DNA from 3 places in the Macrococcus sp. GL_134 genome. Region 1 is predicted to be linked to each of the others. Evidence: predicted binding sites of a transcription regulator. Region 1 holds the regulator's gene; each other region holds the start of a gene.
What was found. The regulator CtsR, encoded in region 1, represses protease genes until heat stress. The targets are predictions, from matches to a motif close to ATGGTCAATAAAGGTCAAACA.
Positions count from the first base shown of each region.

Region 1 (8,335 bases):
AAAGCTTCGAAATCAATTGATTTCGAAGCTTTTTTTATTACAGGAAGAAGCCTGCGATAGTCGCAGAGATGAATGAGACAAGCGTCGCACCGTAGAGTAACTTAAGACCGAAACGAGCGACAACATCACCTTGCTTATCATTCAGCGATTTAATCGCACCAGCGATAATCCCGATAGATGAGAAGTTGGCAAATGATACTAAGAAGACTGAAACGATACCAATGGCACGTTCAGATAACTCACCTGTTTTATTGTTGACGATATTCTGAACATCCAGCATCGCGACAAACTCGTTAGATACGAGTTTAGTGGCCATAATTGAACCTGCACGTACCGCATCATCCCAAGCGATACCTGTTAAGAAAGCAAGTGGTGCAAAGACATAACCAAGGATTGTCTGGAAATTCATGTCTCCTGGTGTGAATGCATCGACGATACCATTCAGCATAGCAATCAATGCGATATAACCAATCAGCATCGCACCGACGATGATTGCTACTTTGAAACCGTCAAGAATATACTCACCGAGCATTTCGAAGAATGACTGCTTTTCGCCTTCGTCTGTCATAATCACATCATTCTCTTCTTCTTCAGATACCCGGTAAGGATTGATGATAGAAGCGATGATGAAACCACCGAATAAGTTCAGTACAATCGCCGTAACGACGTACTCCGGCTTAATCATTGAGAAGTAAGCACCAACGATGGACAATGAAACAGTAGACATCGCCGACGCTGTCAATGTATACAGACGATGCTTCGGAATGTAAGGCAGTTGCTTCTTAAGTGAAATGAATACTTCAGATTGACCAAGAATCGCTGAAGCGACTGCATTGTAGGACTCAAGTTTACCCATACCGTTAATTTTAGAAATCGCAAGACCTAAGTATTTGATGATGAACGGTAAAATTTTGAGATACTGCAAAATACCGATCAGTGCTGAAATGAATGTAATAGGAAGCAGTACATCCATGAAGAATGTTGATGCAGCAGGCTGATCACCGACAGCAGGATTTTCAAGACCAGCAAACACGAAGTTCACACCTTGTTCTGCGTATCCTAGTAAATAGCCGAATCCAGTGGCAAGCCAGCCGACAAATTTAATACCGTACGGCGTTTTGAGCAGCAGGAAGGCAAGCAGGAACTGAATGACCATCATCAGGCCGATATACTGCCATCTGACTTTCTTTTTATCTGAACTGATGACCCAGGCAAGGAGCAGGAAGACAGCCAGACCAATAATACCAATAATATAATTCAATGTAAGACACCTCTTTATTTGATAAGTTCTATTTTTTTCGCTTTTAATATCATACTACAATTATAATGAAAGCGGTACAAAAATTTTAATCATTCACTAACTGTTTATCAATTTAATGTAAAGAGCAGATAAAAACATATTATTTGCACTTGAAGTAGATAGGCCATATAATAAAGTCAAAGATGGTCAAAAAGAGGTGAAGTCATGAAAAATATGTCGGATATTATTGAACAATATTTAAAACAGCTGCTCGAACAAAGCGGCGATGTTGTTGAAATTAAACGTGCACATATTGCTGAAAAATTTGATTGCGTCCCGTCTCAATTAAACTACGTCATCAAAACAAGATTCACTAATGAGCATGGCTATGCGATTGAAAGTAAGCGGGGCGGTGGCGGGTATATACGCATCACAAAAATTGAATCCAGCAACCAGTCCGCTTTTATCAATCATCTGAAAGAATTGACAGGTAACCAGATTTCTCAGCAGGATGCTGAACATATCATAGAAGGTTTATATCAAAATGAACTGATTACAAGACGCGAAAAACGGCTGCTATCAGTGACGCTCCACCGGGATACACTGCTTGTAGATATTCCTTACAGAGATCGTATTCGTGCCAATATACTGAAGAATGTACTGACTGTCATTCAATATCAGTAGTAAGGGAGAGAACATAGATGAACTATAACGAAGATGAATTCACAATGAACCAACTGCTCAAGCATCTTCTGGCTTCCGGAGAAATCAATGGTCGCCAGGAAGTGTGTCCGAACTGTGGATTGACACTGCGTGAGTCGCTGCATATCGGCAAATTCGGCTGCAGTACGTGCTACGACACCTTTCAAACCTACTTGCCCCGCATTGTAGAACGCGTGCAGGCAGGCAATCAGAAGCATATCGGAAAAGCTCCGCTTAAATCTGCCGAGAAGATTGCTCGCAAGAAGAAAATTGAAACACTTGAGCAGCAGCTGAAAGAACTGGTGGAAGTTCAAGACTTTGAACAGGCTGTTCTTGTCAGAGATGAAATTAAAGCATTGAAGGAAAGTGAGGCGGAATAAATGCTGGATAAACATTTAAGTCACACACTCAGCGACTGGATGCAGCAGGAATCGGAGAAACCTATTATTTTAAGCTCCCGCATCCGTCTTGCCAGAAACCTTGAAAATTTTGTTCATCCGCTTATGTACGATGACGACACAGCAGAAGCCGTACTTGCCGAAGTGTCGAATGTGCTCAAACCTCATTATGAAGAAGTGCGGCTGAGTGAACTGAATAATAATGAACGGCTGATGCTTGTGGTCAAACATTTGGTCAGCAAAGAACTGTTGACGCAGAATCACGGAGCAGTATTTTTAAATGATGATGAGTCAGTCAGCATTATGGTCAATGAAGAAGATCATCTTCGTATTCAAGTGCTCGGCCGCGAATTATCGCTTGATGAGCTCTATGCTAAGGCGCTGGAAGTGGATAGTCTGATAGATGAGAAGCTGACGTTGTCCTTTGATGAGACGCTCGGTTATTTAACGACATGCCCGACGAATATTGGGACTGGTCTACGTGCAAGCGTTATGCTGCATCTCCCGGGATTATCCATTATGAACCGGATGAGCCGTATTGCCCAGGCAATCAACCGCTTCGGCTATACGATCCGCGGTATATACGGTGAAGGGACGCAGGCGCTCGGCCATGTCTATCAAGTATCCAATCAGCTGACGCTCGGTAAGACAGAAGAAGCGATTATTGAAGACTTGAAGCAGATTGTCGAACAGATTATCAGTGAAGAAGAAGGCATGCGGCAACGCTTGAAAGATTACGATTATATCGAGACTGCAGACCGCGTCAATAGAAGTCTCGGCATTTTGAAGTATGCCCAGCTCATCACTGCTGAAGAAGCAAGTTTAAGATTAAGTGAACTGAAAATGGGTATCGATATGGGTATTGTTGAACAGATGCCGTTCCGATTCAACGAGCTGATGGTTGCGATTCAGCCGCCATTTTTAGCAACAATAGATGAAGATTTAACCGTCAATGAAAAACGAGCAAAGATGTTAAGAGAACATCTTTAAAGGAGGACATATATCGTGTTTGGAAAATTAACAGAACGTGCGCAGCGAGTGCTTGCTCATGCGCAGGAAGAAGCGATTAGATTACAGCATAATAATATTGGTACAGAGCACTTACTGTTAGGTCTTGTCAAAGAGCCTGAAGGTATTGCTGCAAAAGTACTGGCGACATTCGATGTCACTGAAGAAAAGATCATCACTGAAGTAGAACAGTTGATCGGTCACGGTTCTGAAATGTCAGGAACTATTCAATATACACCACGAGCTAAGAAAGTCATTGAACTGTCATTGGATGAAGCACGCAAACTTAACCATTCATTCGTGGGTACAGAGCATATTTTACTAGGTCTGATCCGCGAGAACGAAGGCGTTGCAGCACGCGTCTTAGCAAACCTTGACTTGAATATTACAAAAGCACGTGCACAAGTCGTGAAATTACTAGGCAGCCCCGAAATGAGCGCTAAAAACTCACAATCTGCTAAATCACAGGCCACACCAACACTTGATGGTCTGGCACGCGATTTGACAGTCATCGCTAAAGACGGAACGCTGGATCCAGTTATCGGACGCAGCAGCGAAATCATGAGAGTGATTGAAGTATTAAGCCGTCGGACGAAGAACAATCCAGTACTGATCGGTGAGCCCGGGGTCGGTAAAACAGCAATCGTCGAAGGTCTGGCACAAGCTATCGTCAACAACGAAGTACCGGAAACATTGAAGGACAAACGTGTGATGAGTCTTGATATGGGAACTGTCGTTGCTGGGACTAAATACCGCGGTGAATTCGAAGAACGTCTGAAAAAAGTCATGGAAGAAATCCATTCTGCAGGGAATATTATTCTATTTATCGATGAACTTCATACATTGATCGGTGCAGGCGGTGCGGAAGGTGCCATCGATGCTTCGAATATTTTAAAACCAGCGCTTGCCCGCGGCGAACTTCAATGTATCGGTGCGACAACGCTCGAAGAATACCGCAAATATATCGAGAAAGATGCGGCGCTTGAACGTCGTTTCCAACCGGTTACAGTCAACGAACCGAATGTTGAAGACGCCATTGAAATCGTCAAAGGTCTTCGCGACCGCTACGAAGCTCACCATAGAATTACGATTACAGACGAAGCACTGGAAGCAGCCGTCAAAATGAGTGACCGCTACATTTCTGACCGCTTCCTGCCTGATAAAGCCATCGACTTAATCGATGAAGCAGGGTCAAAAGTCAGACTGCGTAACCATATTACACCGCCAAGCTTAAAAGAGATGGAAACAGAGCTTGAACAGGTCAAAAAAGAAAAAGACTCAGCTGTTCATTCTCAGGAATTCGAACAAGCTGCAGCACTTCGCGATAAACAATCCAAGCTTGAACAACAGCTGGATGAAACGAAAAAAGAATGGAAAAAAGCGCAGGGTCAGACTGAATCATCAGTAACAGCAGATGATATTGCAATGGTTGTTGCCCAGTGGACAGGTATTCCATTGAACAAAATCGCTGAAACTGAATCAGCAAAACTATTAAATCTTGAAGAAATCCTGCATGACCGTGTCATTGGTCAGTCTGATGCGGTGGAATCTATTTCAAAAGCTGTGCGTCGTGCACGGGCCGGCCTGAAAGATCCGAAGCGTCCAATCGGCAGCTTCATCTTCTTAGGACCAACCGGGGTCGGTAAGACAGAGCTTGCGAAAGCACTTGCTGAAGCGATGTTCGGTGAAGAAGATGCGATGATTCGTGTCGACATGAGTGAGTTCATGGAGAAACATAGTGTGTCACGTTTAGTCGGTTCACCTCCAGGATATGTCGGTCATGAAGAAGGCGGTCAGCTGACTGAGAAAGTACGTCGTAAACCTTACTCAGTTATTTTGTTCGATGAGATCGAAAAAGCCCATCCGGATGTCTTCAACATGCTGCTGCAAGTACTGGACGATGGTCGCCTGACAGATTCACAGGGCCGTACAGTTGATTTCCGTAATACGGTGATCATTATGACTTCGAACGTCGGTGCACAGGAACTGAAAGACAGCAAGTTTGTCGGTTTCGGTGCAAGTGATGTCGGTCCGGATTACGAAACAATCCGTAAAACGATGATGGATGAACTGAAAAACCAGTTCCGTCCTGAGTTTTTGAACCGCGTGGATGATATCATCGTCTTCCATAAGCTCGAAAAAGATCACTTGAAAAAAATTGTCACATTGATGGTTGAAGATCTTGCCAAACGTCTGAAAGAACAGGATATCGTCATTACTTTGACAGATGCTGCAAAAGAAAAAGTGGCTGAGGAAGGTTATGACCCTGAATATGGTGCAAGACCGCTGGCACGTTCAATTCAGAAAAACATTGAAGATAAATTGTCAGAAGAGCTGTTAAAAGGTGAAACGCTCGCAGGGCAGGACATCGTCATCGATTACAAAGACGAAGCGTTCACTATCGACAAAAAAGAGCGAGTGGCTGAAGAAATATAAATGATTTCCAGTTAAATGTTAACATGGGACAATGCCCTTAATGCTATTGCATTAGGGGTTTTATTGTATTGACCGATGAAACAGTTTACAATAATAACATATTGAATCAGGAGGAACTTTTTTGGCGAAAACGAAATCAACGTTTGAATGCATGGCCTGCGGATATCAGTCTCCTAAATGGATGGGCAAATGTCCGAACTGCGGTGCATGGAACCAGATGGAAGAAGTAATAGAACACAAAGCCAAAGGACCGAAGACGGCAATTACTGAATCATCCTCTACTGAACGCGTAGAGAAATTGAAGAATATCACTAAAGAAAGCACTCCCCGCTCAACAACATATATCCGCGAATTTGACCGCGTACTCGGCGGTGGAATTGTACCGGGTTCCCTTATTCTTATAGGTGGAGACCCTGGAATTGGTAAATCTACATTGCTGCTTCAAGTATGTGCACTGCTCTCAAAAGAGAATTCCGTCTTATATATCTCTGGTGAAGAATCTGTCAGACAGACAAAGCTGCGAGCTGACCGGTTGAAAGAAGATGCGGGCGAACTAAGCGTCTATGCAGAAACGAATCTTCAAGTCATTCATGAAACAGTGAAGAAGACTGAACCGAAGTTTCTTGTCATCGATTCGATACAGACCATATTCCATCCGGAAGTGACTTCAGCACCGGGCTCTGTCTCTCAAGTAAGAGAGTGTACACAGGAATTGATGCGTATGGCGAAGCAATTGAACATCGCCACATTTATCGTCGGGCACGTGACTAAGGAAGGTCAGATCGCAGGACCCCGGCTGCTCGAACATATGGTGGATACGGTGCTGTATTTTGAAGGAGACACACATCACAGCTACCGTATATTGCGGGCGGTGAAGAACCGTTTTGGCTCAACGAATGAGATGGGTATATTTGAGATGCGGAATACGGGTCTGAATGAAGTGCTGAATCCGTCAGAGATGTTTCTTGAGGAACGAACGAAGAATGTTGCAGGGTCAACTATTGTTGCGACGATGGAAGGAACCCGTCCGCTGCTTGTCGAAGTGCAGGCACTGGTCACACCGACGACATTTCATAATCCAAGACGAATGGCAACAGGCATTGATCATAACCGCTTAAGTCTATTGATGGCAGTGCTTGAGAAGAAGCAGGGGCTGTTACTGCAGCAGCAGGATGCTTACATCAAAGTGGCGGGCGGAGTCAAACTGGATGAACCGGCTGTCGATTTAAGTGTCGTCGTCAGTATTGCATCCAGTTTTAATGACAAGGCGACGCGCGGTGACGACTGCTTCATCGGAGAAGTAGGGCTGACAGGTGAAGTGAGACGTGTAGCACGGATTGAGCAGCGCGTTCAGGAAGCGGCGAAACTCGGCTTCAAGCGTGTCGTCATTCCGAAGAACAACATCGGCGGCTGGGATTTCCCTGACGGCATTGAAGTCATCGGCATTACGAATATTTCTGAAGCATTGAAACTAGCATTTAGCTAATATAAGGAGGTGACGCTATGCTTAAAAGGTTAATAGTTCTGTTATTCATTATCATTGGTGCATCACTTGGTATTTATTTGATCCCTGAAGTCGTTAAATTATTTGATCTGAACGTTCCTTCTCTTGTCGTCAATAATTACGTTGACGGTGCTATCGGTATCATTGTCTTTTTATTGTTGTTTTACTGGTTGATTGATAAGGTCGTGGCGATGGTTGAGGCAGGCGAAGGGTTACTGTTGAAACGTAATTTTATGGAGATTATTTTTGCGACGATCGGCATGATGATGGGTCTGATGATAGCGTCCATGATCAGTCTGATATTCAATACGATGGGCTTCCCGCTATTGAAAAATACCATTCCTATCGTCCTGGCTGTTATTCTCGGCTACTTAGGATTTCAAGTAGGCCTCAAAAAGCGTGAAGAGATTCAAAGTCTGCTCCCTGAAAGGTTTCAGGGCAGTAAGCGCAAAGTAACTGACGCAGTGAAATTGCTGGATACATCTGCAATTATTGACGGACGTATTTTAAATATCGTCAAATGTGGTTTTATTGACGGGACGATCATCGTACCGCAGGGGGTTCTTGACGAACTCCAGTTAATAGCAGACTCAACAGACGGTTTGAAGCGGGACAAAGGACAGCGAGGGCTTGATATTCTCAATGAATTAAAGAAGACCGGCCATCCCGTAAAGTTTCATCCGGGGCATGATGAGATCAAAGAGGTCGACCAGCTGCTGGTCAAGATGGCTTCTGAATCAAACGCAAGTGTCATTACGACGGATTATAATTTGAACAAAGTCTGCCAAGTGCAGGGCATCAAAGTACTCAATGTCAACGATCTGTCTGAAGCAATTAAGCCGGTCGTTCAGCAGGGAGATCGTTTCAAACTGCTGATCACTAAAGCAGGGAAGGAAGAAAACCAAGGGGTCGGCTATTTGGAAGATGGCACAATGGTTGTTCTTGAACACGGCAAAAATTTTATCAACCAAGAGAAGCTGGTTGAAGTGCAGTCTATTTTACAGACATCATCCGGACGTATTATTTTTACAAAGAAAGTAGCAGATA
Region 1 covers NZ_CM174409.1:1,904,095-1,912,429, reverse strand. Annotated here, with positions in the region: gene AC3IPL_RS10105 (NupC/NupG family nucleoside CNT transporter) at 38-1,261, opposite strand; gene AC3IPL_RS10100 (CtsR family transcriptional regulator) at 1,466-1,924, shown strand; gene AC3IPL_RS10095 (UvrB/UvrC motif-containing protein) at 1,942-2,322, shown strand; gene AC3IPL_RS10090 (protein arginine kinase) at 2,323-3,330, shown strand; partial or broken gene AC3IPL_RS10085 (ATP-dependent Clp protease ATP-binding subunit) at 3,343-5,730, shown strand; gene radA (DNA repair protein RadA) at 5,906-7,270, shown strand; gene AC3IPL_RS10075 (PIN/TRAM domain-containing protein) at 7,288-8,335, shown strand, end outside.

Region 2 (8,335 bases), 740 kb from region 1:
GATCGATAATATAACCGATAGTCGATATATCCTGCTCTTTTGCAAGTGACATGACATCAGCATTAATTCCGTCAGCAGCTGGAAAAATAACATCTACGTGGTCGCGTTTAATCATTTGTTCAGCAAGCGCCGCTCCTTTATGATCATAACCGAAAGTGTGGATGTACTTCTCAGTAATCATTACATCGGGATTCTCAAATTTCGCTCCGTCAATGAACCCTTTGATATCGGGCTGAGATTTAAATGCACCGATGACACCTATATGGTTATTGTCCGTGTGATGGCCGGCAATCATTCCACTGAAGAACCCAACAGAATAACCGTCAATATTTATAGCAGTCACATTTTCTGCAGTCGATTTACCATTGAATACGACAAACTGTATATCAGGATATCGAGCTGCCACATCATTGAAGACTTCAGTATATTCTTTACCTTGACCGAATAAAATATTGACATTTCTAGCAGACATCTCGCTTATGGAACGTTCAATCTTCGGACGCGTATTGATATTCTGTTCATAGAAAAAAGCTGTATCGTACGTCTGCACAATGTCCAGCATTCCTTTATAACCCTCAGTTCCCCAAGTCTGGTCGTACATCGAATCCGGAAATAAAAATCCGACGCTGGTCAATTCTTTCCTGCCGCCCCTGAAATATAAGACTGCCGCTGCAATCAATAGCAGTACAGTCACTATCATAATTATTTTTTTCATTATCAACCTCTGAATGTAAGGGTATACTTTTTTATCTATCTCTTTTATAATATAACTATATCAAGATTTATGGAGGATATAAACATGCAATATATCATGACTTTTGTCTGGTCATTCATTTTAGTACATATGATCAATTTCGTATTGATGAGTTTAGGCGGCGGTCAGGACCTTCATCTTGTCACTGCTTCTATTTTATCTGTGATCTTTGCCATTTTTGTTATCCTTATTTCCATGACAATTCCAGATGAGCCGATACCTCATCACCACGAACATTAAAAAAACGATGTAATCGTAAAGATTACATCGTTTTTTTATTCTATGACAAGCTTCGGCTGACCATTATCCATCGTAACAACGACCTTTGCTCCTTCTGCCAGATCATTCTGAATAAGTAATCTGGCAAGCGGCGTTTCAATTTGACGCTGTACAAAACGTTTTAATGGGCGTGCGCCGAACTGCGGTTCATAGGCTTCTTCTGCTACCCATTGTTTGACATCATCAGCTACTTCAACAGACATATGCTGATCTTTAAGACGCACATTCAGCTGGTCAATAATTTTGTCGACAATGTAAGTCATGTCATTAGCACTTAATGGTTTAAACAGGACAATATCATCCATTCTGTTCAAGATTTCTGGTTTAAAGTATTGATGGAGTGCTGTCATTACTTGATTGCGCGCTTCTTCGCTGATTTCACCTTCATTGATACCTTCCAGTAAATATTGTGAACCAATATTACTTGTCATAATAATGATTGTATTTTTAAAATCTACGACACGCCCTTTAGAATCTGTCAATCGTCCTTCATCAAGTAGCTGTAAGAGCACATTGAAGACATCACTATGGGCTTTTTCGATTTCATCGAGCAGTATGACTGAGTACGGTTGACGTCTGACTGCTTCAGTCAGCTGACCCCCTTCTTCATACCCTACATAACCAGGAGGCGCACCGATCAAGCGTGCCACTGCATGTTTTTCCATATATTCACTCATATCGATTCGGATCATATGTTTTTCAGAGTCAAACATTGTACTTGCCAATGTTTTAGCAAGTTCAGTTTTACCGACACCGGTCGGTCCAAGGAATAAGAAGCTGCCGATTGGTCGGTTCGGGTCTTTAATGCCGGCACGTGCTCGGACGACAGCATCTGCCACTAAATCTACTGCCTCATCTTGACCGACTACCCGTTCATGCAGAATATCAGCCAGTTTAAGTAATTTTTCTTTTTCTGTTTCAACTAATTTACTCACAGGGATACCTGTCCATTGAGACACGATATAGCCAATTTCTTCATCGGTCACGACTTCTCGAATCAATCGATCAGTTCCTTTTGTTTCTTCCTGAAATTCTTCTTCAAGTTCAGCCAGCTCTTTTTCAATCTGAGGGATTTTGCCGTACTGCAGTTCTGATGCTTTAGCTAAATCATAGTTGTTTTGAGCATCTTCAAGCTGTTGACGATACTGATCAAGCTCGCTGCGTTTCTCCTGGACAACTTGTATCTGAGCTTTTTCCTTATCAACTTTTGCAGTTAAAATCTGCTGTTTCTCTTTCTCGTCTGCTAATTCTTTCTGCAGTTCTTTTAAGCGGTTCATACTTTGGGTATCCTGCTCATTTTTTAATGCTTTCTCTTCGATTTCGAGTTGCAGCACGCGCCGATTGACCGCATCAAGTTCAGTCGGCTTAGAGCCCATCTCTGTACGGATCGTTGCACATGCCTGGTCCACAAGATCAATAGCTTTGTCTGGCAGGAAGCGATCAGTGATGTAGCGATCAGATAATTCTGCAGCTGCTACTAATGCTCTATCCTGAATTCTCACCCCGTGATGTACTTCGTACCGTTCTTTAAGACCTCGTAATATAGAAATGGTGTCCTCTACATCAGGTTCTGCGACCTGTACTTTCTGAAAGCGCCGTTCAAGCGCAGAATCTTTTTCGATATACTGACGATACTCGTTCAGAGTAGTTGCACCGATACAGTGCAGTTCACCACGCGCAAGCATTGGTTTCAGCATGTTACCTGCGTCCATTGCACCATCTGTCTTACCTGCACCTACCAGCATGTGAATTTCATCGATGAACAGAATGATTTCACCATTGCTTTCTTTTACTTCTTTCAGCACGGCTTTCAGACGTTCTTCAAATTCTCCCCTGAATTTGGCACCTGCCACAAGCGCACTTAAATCAAGTTCAAAAATAGTTTTGTTAAGTAGAGAATCGGGAACGTCTTTACGTACAATACGCTGTGCCAATCCTTCTACAATTGCCGTCTTACCAACGCCGGGTTCACCGATTAAAATCGGATTATTTTTTGTTTTACGGCTTAATATACGAATAGTATTTCTAACTTCTTCATCTCGACCGATGACAGGATCCATTTTGCCGTTTCTCACTTCTTCTACTAAATCTCGTCCATATTTTTTTAATACTTCATATTGGACTTCGGGATTTTGTGTAGTCACATGGTTTCCTCCTCTAATTTGATTGATGATTTCTCTGATGACTTCTGCCTTATTGCCGATAAACTGTGTTGTCAGTTGGTGAACATCCATTGCCGCAACAATGATATGTTCAACGGATAAATAATCATCGTTCATGTCGTTCTTAACAGTGTCAGCTTGTTGCAGAAGTTGATTTAATCCAGCACTCAAGTACTGACCATACTGGACATTGTCACCGCTAATCTGCGGCATAGTTGTTAATTTTTCAGTTAATTGTTTAGTGTAATCTGTCACATTCAAATTTGCTCGTTCAAATACTGTCGACAGCATACTGTCAGTATCATTTGTAAAGGACAGCAGTAAACTTTCAGGTTCAATAGATTGCAGTTGACGTGCTATTGCATCATTCTGAGCAAACTCTACTGCTGATTGTACATTATAAGTCATATTCTCAATGTTCATCTTGTCACCCCTTAATAATTTGACTATATTTGACCTTTAACCAAATTATAATACCATTTGCTCTTTCATACAATTAATTTGCCCTGTTTTTTCATGATTTAATCAAAAAAAGACGAATCCAGAGATTCGTCATCATTACTGTTATTGTCGTTATTAGCCACTGACACCTAATGCAATTTTAGCATAACGGCTCATCATGTCTTTGTTCCACGGTGGATTCCAGACGATGTTGACTTGTGTTTCTTTGATCTCCGGCAATTCACCAAGAGCTGTTTTGACTTGGTCAATAATCTGCGGCCCCATTGGACAGCCCATTGACGTTAATGTCATGTCAACTGTGACAATACCATCTTCATCCATATCGATATTATATACAAGGCCAAGATTGACAACGTCTATTCCTAATTCAGGGTCAATGACATTTTCAAGTGCACCTAAAATGCTATCTTTCATAGCTTCTTCCATTGCTTATCACTCCTCTTCATTCTTACTATATCAAAAAACTTTCATACAGCCAATTAAATGATATGATAATACTATTAGATAGAAAGGAACAGGTACAATGAAAGAAAAGCATTTAATCTGTCTTGATTTAGACGGGACGTTATTGACTGACGAAAAGAAAATTTCTCCTTACACAAAACAAGTGATACAGGCATTAATCAAAGATGGTCATAAAGTAATCATTTCAACTGGGCGTCCTTATAGATCGAGTCAAATTTATTATCAGGAACTGGAACTGACAACACCTATCGTGAATTTTAACGGTGCATTCGTTCATCACCCCGGGGATATGTCTTTTAAACAAGTACATGAAACGCTGGACTTAGCTATTGCGCGGGAAATATTTTCTCAAGTCAAACATTTGAATATTAAAAACATTATTGCAGAAGTTAAAGACAATGTATTCTTTCATTATCACGATGAATATTTGTTTGAAGGATTCACCATGGGTCACCCACTTGTCACGACAGGAGATTTAACAGAGAATTTAACTGAAGGACCGACAAGTATTCTCATTCAAGCGGAAGAGCAGTATGTACCGTCGATTCGTCATCACTTAAATGAAATTTACGCTGAAAGCATTGAACATCGGCGCTGGGGTGCTCCTTATCCAGTCATAGAAATTGTCAAAAAAGGAATCAACAAAGCAGTAGGTGTAGACTATGTGGCAAAATACTTTGATATTAAACGTGAAAACATCATTGCATTTGGCGATGAAGATAATGACAATGAAATGATAGAGTATGTAGGAACAGGAGTTGCTATGGGTAATGCCATCCAGCCACTTAAAGAACTTGCCGATCAAGTGATTGAATCAAACAATGATGATGGAATCGGTAAATTTCTTAATCACTATTTTTATTAATTTTAAGGAGGAATCACATGCGTATTATAGTAGATAGTGGGAGCGATTTGACTCTTGAGGAAATCAGCCGGCACAAACTTGATTTTTTACCGATGGCAGTCGCTATCGGTGAGCATAATTATAAAGACCAATTTGAAATTGATAATCAAACAGTCTATGACGCAATCAACAATGGCAAAAGACCGATGACGAGCCAGGTATCCATCGAACAGATGACTGAATTGTTCACTGAAATCGCGGAAAATCATGAACAAGCAATTTATTATGCGTTCTCCAGTGGACTCAGTGGAACTTATCAGTCTGCAGTCATGGTTAAGGCTCAGATCTGTGAACAGTATCCCGATTTAGACCTTGAAATTATTGATTCTCATTCTGCATCTAGCGGACTCGGTATGCAGATTTTAGATATCGTCAAGATGAGAGATGACGGATTCTCAAAAGATGACATTGTCCATCGCATTCATGAAATGCACGAACGTATTGTCCACCTCTTTACAGTAGAAGATTTGAATTATCTCGCTAAAGGAGGCCGTTTAAGCAGAGGACAGGCATTCTTGGGGTCACTCGTCAATATTAAGCCGCTGCTGCATGTTGAAGAGGGCAAACTCGTACCGATCGGTAAGTATCGCGGTAAAAAGAAAGTATTCAACGAAATGGCTGCTCAGATTAAAAATGACCGTCAGAACCTTACTGCAACTCGCGTATTCATAAGCCATTCCAATGATATGAAAGGTGCAGAGCAGTTGCTGGCTATCATAGAAAAAGAGTGTGGTCCAGTCCACCATGTCATCAAGGAACTGGGACCTACCATTTCATCGCATACAGGTCAAGGAACTATTGCCTTATATTATTATAAGGAGGACATCTCTTGAAAATCATAGTCGTCGGAGCAGTTGCAGGGGGGGCCACTTCAGCTTCGCAGATTAGAAGAATGCTGACGGATGCTCAGATTAATATCTATGAAAAAGACCGTGACATGAGTTTTGCTAATTGTGGTCTTCCCTATTACTTAGGCGAAGTATTTACTGAGCGTGAGCGTCTATTGCAGGCCACTCCTGATTCATTCAATGACCAAAAGAACATTACAGTGAAAACGAAACATGAAGTCACAGCAGTCAATCCACAGCGCCGTACAGTGACAGTCTACAATCATGACAGCGATGAATCATTTGAAGATAACTACGATGCACTGGTATTAAGTCCCGGCTGCCGCCCTATTTCTATGGCAGCGACGCAAGGTTCATCCATCGTATTTCCACTTCGTAACCTTGAAGATACGGATGCCATCGAACAATATATCGACAGTCATCATGTTCAAAAAGCATTGATTATCGGTGCGGGTTATATTGGACTGGAAATGGTCGAAAACTTTAAACACCGCGGTTTGGATGTGACTTTGACCAGCCGCAGCGAACACATTATGAAAGCGATGGATCAGCAGTTCATCCCATTACTCAAAAATATTATTGTCGAACAGCAGGTTCACTTAATACTCGGTGATGAACTGGCTCAATTAAACGGTAATGAAGTGACCTTTAAGTCCGGTCACAAAGAATCGTTTGATATTATCATTGAAGCGATTGGTATAACACCAAATACAGAATTTCTGACTGACAGCGGCATTGAATTGAACGACCGCGGTTATATAAAAGTGAATGACTACTTCGAGACCAGCATTGACGGCATCTATGCGCTAGGTGATGCGATAGAAACATTCTATCGTCATACAAAGGACAAAACGACTGTTGCGCTTGCCTGGGGAGCACATCGCGCCGCCAATTTGATTGCTGGGAATTTAAGCGGCGATAAACAGCCTTTCAAAGGACTTCTCGCAACGAACATCGTTCGTTTCTTCGATTATACGATTGCCAGTGTCGGCATCAGTGAGTCCGCACTGCAATCATACGACTATGAACATATTAACTATCAGCAGAAAAATCATGCCAATTATTTGCCTGATGCACGTGTCACTTCTGTATCTGTCTATTACAGGAAAGATAACAGACAGCTGCTCCGTGCATGTGTCTTTGGACAGGAAGGTGTCGATAAACGGATTGACATTATCGCTACAGCAATGGGACTCGGTGCAACCGTAGATGATTTCAAAGATATTGAAATCGCCTATGCCCCTCCCTATTCTTCACCGAAAGACATCGTCAATATGATCGGATATAGAGCCCATACAGATAAACGGTCCTGATACTTAAGCATCAGGACCGTTTATCTATTATTTACTGGCTTTATTTCTCTTTGAACGTCTTGCGACTGTAATGATGAAGGCTGAAAATAAAATAACAATGGCTCCTGCTGCATAGAGGTATGTATTGTTTAGTCCTCGTTCATCAATGACTGCATACAATTCTGCTTCTTCACGGTTAATAATCAAATGTGACACCCCCTCTTTCGAATGGATGCTGTCGCCAATCAGTAGGCCACTCAGCATTTTGCCGGGCTTCACTACATCTTCACCCAGCTCAATATTAGTTGCTTTACTGGAATCATTGACATTATATACAAAATCAACATCTTCCGTATCATAATAGATCACTTGATTACCATGCTCATTGTGAATCACTTTTGCACTGCCATCAAACAATTCATTATATTTTTTGTAAACAGCAGACGTGTCGGCTAAATAGTCAGTCACTTCTTTTTCTGTTCTGAAGTCCAGCAGTTGATGCATATCCGGCATACTGTCACCGTTCATTGCAATTTCAGTGCCGTAAGTCATGCTGATCGGATGCTGTTGAATCATTAAGTAACTCATCAACTGCTTGATTCTCGTGCCAGGGAACATGTTTTCGTCCGCTGCATATTTTGTCAATCGCGGCATGAAGAACTGATCCGCTGCTAGCAGCTCATTGTCATCATATGTGACAGGAATTTCCTTATCTGTCGTTTTAAAAGCATTCGCGAGCTTATGTGTCGTTTCTTCTTTTTGAATATAATCAAAATGACTAGAAGATACTCCTTCCGGCTGAATCGCGATAGTCAGTATGTCGTCCGGGAATATTTTGTCACTGTCAATAGTCTGCTGCATCACATACATGGACAGACCATCTACATCATAACGCTCAGTGAACTGTTCCATTTTCTTTTTGTACCGATTCTGATTAGTGGGATTTTCTAGATCGATGATCTCTTGATCTTTATAGTATTGCTGCTGTACAGTCGTCATCTCTGTGTCTTCTGCCGCCGTATACCCTTCAGTCACTACTGCCGGCATATCGACAATAATTTTCATATTCTGATCATGAACCGCTGTGATTAATTGTTTGAAGTCTTCTTCTCCGCCGTATATTTCATCAACCGTATCATAATTAGTCACTTTGTAGCCTAAGTAATCCT
Region 2 covers NZ_CM174409.1:611,185-619,519, reverse strand. Annotated here, with positions in the region: gene AC3IPL_RS03310 (BMP family ABC transporter substrate-binding protein) at 1-715, opposite strand, end outside; gene AC3IPL_RS03305 (YjzD family protein) at 800-994, shown strand; gene clpB (ATP-dependent chaperone ClpB) at 1,030-3,618, opposite strand; gene AC3IPL_RS03295 (metal-sulfur cluster assembly factor) at 3,772-4,083, opposite strand; gene AC3IPL_RS03290 (Cof-type HAD-IIB family hydrolase) at 4,181-4,987, shown strand; gene AC3IPL_RS03285 (DegV family protein) at 5,005-5,859, shown strand; gene AC3IPL_RS03280 (CoA-disulfide reductase) at 5,856-7,187, shown strand; gene AC3IPL_RS03275 (alpha-amylase family glycosyl hydrolase) at 7,215-8,335, opposite strand, start outside.
Region 2: the regulator CtsR is predicted to act here: its motif matches at 3,635-3,655, upstream of clpB (ATP-dependent chaperone ClpB).

Region 3 (8,335 bases), 670 kb from region 1:
GACGACCATACCAGGTACCAGTATCTCCTGCAGACAACGACTCGCTTCACTGCCAAGCTTATCAGCAGCTGTGCTGTCATCATCTGCATTACCTTTGACCACCATGACTTTCTTAAGTCGATACATCTCTTTAAGCTGTCGACCAATGGCACTTAAATTACCGTAGCTCTTCAAGTAATGTGATAGCTGTTCAAGAACATCTTCACCATCTGAAGTGACCGTCATACCTTTTGAATGAATCTCAATTAAATATCCGTCCTTTAATATATTCACTTCAGTCCGCAGTACGCGTTCCGTAAGATTAAGTTGCTCACTTAAGGCCCGCCTCCCTATAGGCTGAAGCTGATATATAGTAGACAAAATATTAAATCGCCGATACATTTTTTCGATTAAATCAGGAATCAGTCGCTGTTGTACTGCAAGAATATTATCCATTGACGTCCTCCTTGCAACAAAGAGTGACCCTACCGTGACACAAATCGACCCGCATGGGACAAAAAAGTACTCTCGCTACAAATTCATCATAACAAGAGCAGACAATTAATGCAAGAAAATAACTTCAGTCTTTAATCAAATTATTCAGTTCTTCAACAACAGTTACAAAATCGATGATTCCTTCTTGAATGATGACATCTTGATATGTAATAACCGGGACCCTGATCTGCCATCGTTCCATCAATTCGTCATCCTGATTGATATCAATTTCACGGTAAGTAAAAGGAATTTCTTCCCTTGCAGCTTCAAGTTGAATTTTGGCGTCATCACACAGACTGCAGTGAGGCTGTGTATACATGATTAGTTCAAGCGGCTGATTATTACTGCTCATAAACCCAGTCCTTTAATTGCTTATTATTATAATTGTCAATATAATCTGCCTCGAACTCATTATCGTGCAGCATCGTTTCGAGCTTCAGACGTCCAGCTTCTGTAATTTCAATGTTTTTCAACACAACAACATCTTCATCAACTATTTCGCCGGATAAAAACCCCTGCTCTTTCATCGCACTTAAAGTACCTTCTAACACATTGACATCAATCCAGCCAAAGAAGTCAGCGAGCACCGTCCCATTTTTCAGCTCATAAAGAATCACAAATTCCAAACGTTCTACATTCATCATCACGTCAACTCCTCTGTTTTTTTTAACTATACCCAAAAACAAAAGAAAAAAGCCTACATCACTGCAGACCTTTAGTTACGCCCTCGGAGGGGATCGAACCCCCATTTTAAGAACCGGAATCTTATGTGTTATCCATTACACCACGAGGGCATGATAAATTCTATTATAACGATACTTTTAAAAAAGATAAATATGCAATAATACAATTTATGCTATGTAATAAACTTTTGTCATCTTTAATTCGTATGAATAAAGGGTAGATACCTATAGAAAAATAATTTTTGAAAGCTGAAGTTTATCTTTTGACTATTTTTGACCTTCCATAGTATATTATAGCTAAACCTATTATCAAGGAGGATTTACAAATGAATTTAATCCCAACAGTCATTGAAACAACAAACCGAGGAGAACGTGCTTATGACATCTACTCCCGCTTACTAAAAGACCGCATTATTATGCTTGGTTCACAAATTGACGATAACGTTGCGAATTCAATCGTTTCTCAATTGCTGTTCCTGCAGGCGCAAGATGCTGAAAAAGACATCTACTTATACATCAACTCACCAGGCGGCAGCGTGACAGCCGGTATGGCAATCTATGATACGATGCAGCATATCAAACCAGACGTCCAAACGATTTGTATCGGGATGGCAGCTTCAATGGGTTCATTCCTTTTGGCAGCCGGCGCAAAAGGCAAACGCTTTGCACTGCCGAACGCTGAAGTCATGATTCACCAGCCATTAGGTGGTGCTCAAGGACAAGCTACTGAAATTGAAATCGCTGCCCGTCATATTTTGAAAACTCGTGAGAAATTAAATCGTATTTTATCAGAACGCACGGGTCAGCCTATCGAAAAAATCGAAAAAGATACGGACCGTGATAATTTCTTAAGTGCTGAAGAAGCAAAAGAATACGGCTTGATTGATGACGTTATGAACCCAACAGAAACAAATAAATAACAATGATCTGCTGACAGTTTAATCACTGTCAGCTTTTTTTATGAAAATTTACATTCTTTTTACACAACAACTGAATATAATTTACAAATAATTGATAGATTATTGTTGTACTTATAAAACTTAGGAGGAATTATTCCGTGAAAACTTTTAACAAGGTCATCGCGTCATCTGTTATTGCTGGTCTCTTCTTATCATCAATGCCTAATGCTGCGTCGCTGCACTCTAAAACAGCAGAAGCTGCCAAGACATGTAAAGTATCATCCAAACAGACTCCAAAGAATATTATCTTCATGATCGGTGATGGCATGGGACCTTCATACAACACGGCTTACCGTTATATGCAGGACAAACCACAGACAAAAGGTTTAGACAAAGTTTCATTCGATAGTTATCTACTTGGAACTCAGCGTACTATTCCTGAAGATGAGCACGAAAACATCACGGACTCAGCGTCTGCTGCAACAGCTATGAGTGCTGGTGTCAAAACATACAATAATGCCATTGCTGTTGATAATGATAAGACGCCTGTCAAGACTGTTTTAGAGCAGGCAAAAGCAGTCGGAAAATCTACTGGATTAGTAGCGACTTCTGAAGTGACTCACGCAACACCTGCTGCTTACGGTGCGCACGATGAATCACGTAAGAACATGTCTGCCATTGCTGATGATTACTTCGATGAAATGATCAACGGTAAACACAAAGTAGATGTGATATTAGGCGGCGGAAAAAATTACTTTAAACGTGACGACCGTAACTTGATCAAAGAATTCAAGAACGATGGTTACAAATATGTCAGCACTAAAAAAGGATTGCTAAAAGCAGCCTCTAATTCAAAAGACAAACAGATTCTCGGTCTATTCTCACCTGGCGGCATGCCGAAAATGATTGACCGTGATGCTCATATGCCATCATTAAAAACGATGACATCTACTGCCCTAAAAAAATTGAGCAAAGACAAAGATGGTTTCTTCTTGATGGTCGAAGGTTCACAGATTGACTGGGCCGGCCATGCTAACGATATTACAGGTGCGATGAGCGAAATGAGAGACTTCGATCTTGCATTCCAGGAAGCTATCAACTATGCAAAAAACGATTGCAATACACTCGTCATCACAACAGCTGACCACTCAACAGGCGGTTTCTCTATCGGGGCGCGCGACGAATATAACTTCTTCGTAGAACCTATCAAACAGATGAAACACACCCCTGAATACTTACGCGCTCAGCTGATGAAAGATGGTGCTGACGTAGACAGTATTCTCAAAGAAAATATTGGTTTCGAATTGACTGCGGATGAAGTTAAATCAGTTAAAGATGCTGTAGCAGCTAAAAATGCAACTGCCATTGAAGATGCGCTTGAACGTCCTGTCGATACGAGAAGTTATACAGGTTGGACAACAGGCGGACATACTGGTGAAGATGTTAATGTATACGGTTATGGTCCAGGCAGCGATTTATGGAGAGGTAACATGGATAATACCGACAGTGCCAAACGAATTTTTAAATTCTTGAAATAATTCATGACTTGTTTCACTTAAGTCTGGGACAATGGTCTCAGACTTATTTATATGATTAAAGGAGTATCCTTATGAAATACATAATAAACATCATCATCCTGCTTGTGTTGACGGGATGTGCGTCGGGAACTATCGACAAACAGCAGACACAACAGCACGTGAAGACCTATCCGCTGACAAAGCTAAAAACAACAAACGTCAACCAAACTGTAAAAGTATTGGATAATGACACTATGATCTATACAGAAGATACGGGTCACGGCATTCCTACGAAACCTGCTGGTGAAGGCCATACATTTCATGCGATATTAAAAATTACCTACAACAATCTGAGTATGTATATGCTGGATGACGGCACATTTATTACAGCGGATCCGAAACATGTTTCCGTTGAACAGCAGAATAATGGCAACCCTACCTATCCTCATTATGAGATGCATGAAGATGACGCAGCATACTTGAACAGTCTGAACAAAAAAGATCGGGATTATAAAGCTTATGAACGCTATGTCAAAGAGTTCGGTAAACGCCAGTTCGATTATCAACGGGAACTGCTGATGCATACTGCCATTAACGCGGTTAATCATCGGACGCCTGACAGTTTTGAAATCCCTAAAGAATCATTTATGTCATTCGAGGCCTTTAAACAGCAGTAAAATTTGATTCAACAAGTTCATTGCTGTATAAAAAACCAGCTGAAAGAAATAATTTCAGCTGGTTTTTCGTTATCCAGAGTGTGTATTCTGTTATTTCTTGAATTCGATGTGTTCGCCGTTTCTCAGTTTATCAGCGATTTCATCAAGTTTTCTTAGACGATGATTGACGCCTGACTTTGAGATAATACCGGTCGACACCATTTCTCCTAATTCCTTCAATGAAATATCTTGATGAAGTACACGCAGCCGTGCAATTTCACGCAGCCGCTCAGGCAGTTCATCAATCCCTATTTCCTTGTCAATGAATTCTATATTCTCTACTTGCCTCATGGCCGCACCAATCGTTTTATTCAAGTTCGCTGTTTCACAGTTAACAAGTCTGTTGACTGAATTGCGCATGTCACGGACAATTCTGACATCTTCAAATTTAAGCAGTGCCTGATAACCACCAATTAAACTTAAGAAATCAGAAATACGCTCTGCTTCCTTCATATAACTGATATATCCTTTTTTTCGTTCAAGTGTTTTGGCATTGAGGCCATACAGATTCATCAGCTTCGTCAAATCTCGTGAATGCTCTTCGTACAGTGAGAATATTTCTAGATGATAGGAGGATGTTTCAGGGTTATTGACAGACCCTCCCGCCAGAAATGCGCCTCTCAAATAACTCCTCTTGCAACAGTCTTTTTCGACGAGAGCCTCATCAATTGAGTGAAGAAATGTCCCATCCACCAATATACCGAGTTCAGAGAGAATATCTCTTGCTCTCGTCTTGATCCGACATATATAGACATTATTCTTTTTGAGCTTCATCTTCTTACGGACAAGCAGTTCTATTTCCACACCGAATATTTTTTTGATCAATGAGAAAATTCGTCTTGCAATAGCCGCATTTTCAGACTGTACATTGATGACCCATTCCCTGTTTGAAATACTCAAATTTCCATTCATACGTATTAAAGCAGCGAGTTCCGCCTTATTACAGCAGTCGTCCGCTTCAATACGTGTTAATTCATTTTTCATTTCAGATGCAAATGACACTGTTAATCTTCCTCTCTCTGAGTGACCTGAATCGTGCTTATCTCAGATAAGGCAAGCTCATAGATCATATCTGCAAGTACTTCATTATTATGTCTGACCATGTAATCTTTATTGACGTGCACCAGCTGATCGTTCGTAATCATCTCGATATCCATCGATTTCACTCTCAGTGTATCACAATTGACAAAAGTCGAATTCCTTCTTGCATAATTCGAAGATATTTTCTTATTGACTGTCTTATGATTGGCAATAACAAATTGTATGAACGGCGCGCCGACATGCTTATGTATCGCTTCTATATGATCAGCCACAGAATATCCAGTGGATTCTCCGGGCTGTGTCATAATATTTGCTACATAGAGCTTCTTTGCTTCGCTATCCAGCACTGCCTGTGCCAGTTCATCAAGCAGCAGGTTTGGGATAATACTTGTATAGAGGCTGCCTGGTCCAAGAACTATCAAATCCGCTTCCAAAAGTGCTGTGACGGCTTCTTTCATCGGTTTAATATTAGCTGGCGTCAAAAATACTGAATCAATTCGTTTATTTTTAAGTGGAATCAGAGATTCACCTACTACAATTTCTCCGTCTTCCATAATAGCATTTAATATGGGACTCTTATTGGTAGAAGGGATAACCGTCCCTTTGACATTCAATATTTTGCTCAGTTCACGCACTGCATGGCCGAAGTCACCTGTCACATCCGACATAGCTGCCAACATCAAATTCCCAACAGGATGCCCTCCAAGCGTATTGGAATCAAAACGGTACTGAAACAGCTTTTCGAGCATCGGCTCGACATCACTTAACGCTGCAAGCACATTGCGGATATCTCCCGGCGCAGGTATATCCATGACGTCTCTAATTCTCCCTGTACTACCGCCGTCATCCGCCACAGTGACGATTGCAGTAATATCTACTGGAAAGGCTTTTAATCCTCGGGCAAGAACAGATAATCCCGTTCCTCCGCCGATCAAGCAGATTTTAAGTTGTCTCATGGTTCAATTTACCTTCGATCATGGCATCTCTATGACTTGTATGAACCTCGAATTCAAAGAATTCTTTTAGATCGTGGCTGATTCGTTCGGCAAGCGCTACTGACCGATGCTGTCCACCGGTGCATCCTATCGCAATCACTACTTGTGATTTCCCTTCTCTCATATAGCCGGGAATAACAAACTTCAGTAAATCCATTAACTTATTATAGAATATGGTAGTTTCTTTCCATTTCATCACGTAGGCGTATACGCTCTCATCGAGCCCTGTCAACGGCCGAAGTGTTTCAATATAATAAGGGTTCGGCAGAAATCTGACATCGAATACAAGATCTGCATCTATAGGAATACTGTGTTTGAAACCAAAGCTCATAACATTGATTCTAAATATATTGTCTTTCCCTTGATTGAACAGCTCCATAATATGCGCTCTTAATTCTTTTGATTTCATTTCAGTTGTATCAATGATATATGTTGCGACACCGCGCAAATCAGCGAGCAGTAATCGCTCTTGATGGATGGCTTCAAGCGGTGCACCACCGTCAGCCAGTGGGTGTGTTCGTCTCGTTTCTTTATATCGTGAAACAAGGACTTTATCCTGTGCATCGACAAACAGCACCTGCACTGCTATATCCGTCAGATTAATAATATTCTGAAGTTCTTCGGTTAAGTTATCGAAAAATTCTTTGCCTCTTAAATCAATACCGATTGCAACGCGTGATAATGACTGATTTCCGTCCTGCATCAATTCAATGAATTTCGGCAGCAGAATCGGCGGTAAATTGTCGACACAGAAATAACCTAAGTCTTCAAGGCTTTGTATGGCAACAGATTTTCCGGCACCACTCATTCCAGTCACTACGACAAGTTTCTTCATTAACATTTCATTCATCGGATACCCCTCCTTACACTTATCACATTTATTTTACACGAATTCATAAAAAGAGACACGCCTGAACGGCGCATCTACTGAAACAATCAACTATTTACTTTATCGTTAAGATGTTCGATATAATGCTGTGCATTTTGAGCAGCTAAACTACCATCCCCTGTTGCCGTAACGATTTGTCGCAATGTTTTATGACGTACATCTCCGGCTGCATAAATACCAGGAATTTTAGTTTCCATCTGATCGTTTGTTTCAATGTATCCTGCTTCGTTCGTAATGCCAAGGTCAACAAATGGTGCAGTCAACGGCTGCATACCGATATAGATAAATACACCGTCTGCTTGAACCTCTGTTTCTTCACCCTCTTTATTGATGAGAGTCACGCTACCTACTTTACCGTCTTTTTCATTGATAGATTTTAATGTTGAGTTCCAGATAAAGTCGACTTTTTCATTTTTAAAGGCGCGGTCCTGCAAGATTTTTTGAGCACGAAGTTCATCACGACGGTGAACTATCGTTACTTTGTCAGCAAATTTCGTCAAGTAGACGCCTTCTTCAACAGCTGAATCACCGCCGCCGATAACCATTAAGTTCTTCTGTTTGAAGAACGCACCGTCACATACGGCACAGTATGATACACCACGGCCGCCCAGTTCTGTTTCTCCAGGAACACCGATTTTCTTATATTCAGCACCGGTTGCAATGATAACGACTTTTCCTACTAATTCTTTGTCACCTAATGAGACAATTTTGTCGTCTCCTTCTACGCGGATGCTTTTAATATCACCGTAAGCATATTCAGCACCAAATTTCTGAGCATGATTAAACATCTTAGTAGATAAGTCAGGTCCAGTAATCAAGTCAAAGCCAGGGAAGTTCTCTACATCAGCTGTGCTCGCCATCTGGCCTCCAGGCATCCCTCTTTCCACCATCACTACAGAGAGATCTGCCCGCCCTGCATATAACGCAGCAGTCATTCCCGCAGGCCCTGCTCCGATAATAATTACATCGTATTTCTTGGTTTCAGTCATAATATCCTCCTATATGAATGTTAGTTAATATAGCATATACCAAATCGCTTCAATTAAACATTATTTTGCTTGAAGAAGTCATATGCTTTTGTAAACTGATATTTTGTTGTTTTGAATAATTCTGCACACTTA
Region 3 covers NZ_CM174409.1:533,194-541,528, reverse strand. Annotated here, with positions in the region: gene AC3IPL_RS02895 (sugar-binding transcriptional regulator) at 1-435, opposite strand, end outside; gene AC3IPL_RS02890 (glutaredoxin family protein) at 560-826, opposite strand; gene AC3IPL_RS02885 (hypothetical protein) at 816-1,118, opposite strand; tRNA gene AC3IPL_RS02880 (tRNA-Arg) at 1,197-1,268, opposite strand; gene clpP (ATP-dependent Clp endopeptidase proteolytic subunit ClpP) at 1,484-2,077, shown strand; gene AC3IPL_RS02870 (alkaline phosphatase) at 2,215-3,594, shown strand; gene AC3IPL_RS02865 (hypothetical protein) at 3,666-4,250, shown strand; gene whiA (DNA-binding protein WhiA) at 4,341-5,291, opposite strand; gene AC3IPL_RS02855 (gluconeogenesis factor YvcK family protein) at 5,294-6,286, opposite strand; gene rapZ (RNase adapter RapZ) at 6,273-7,175, opposite strand; gene trxB (thioredoxin-disulfide reductase) at 7,262-8,203, opposite strand; gene AC3IPL_RS02840 (tetratricopeptide repeat protein) at 8,257-8,335, opposite strand, start outside.
Region 3: the regulator CtsR is predicted to act here: its motif matches at 1,418-1,438, upstream of clpP (ATP-dependent Clp endopeptidase proteolytic subunit ClpP).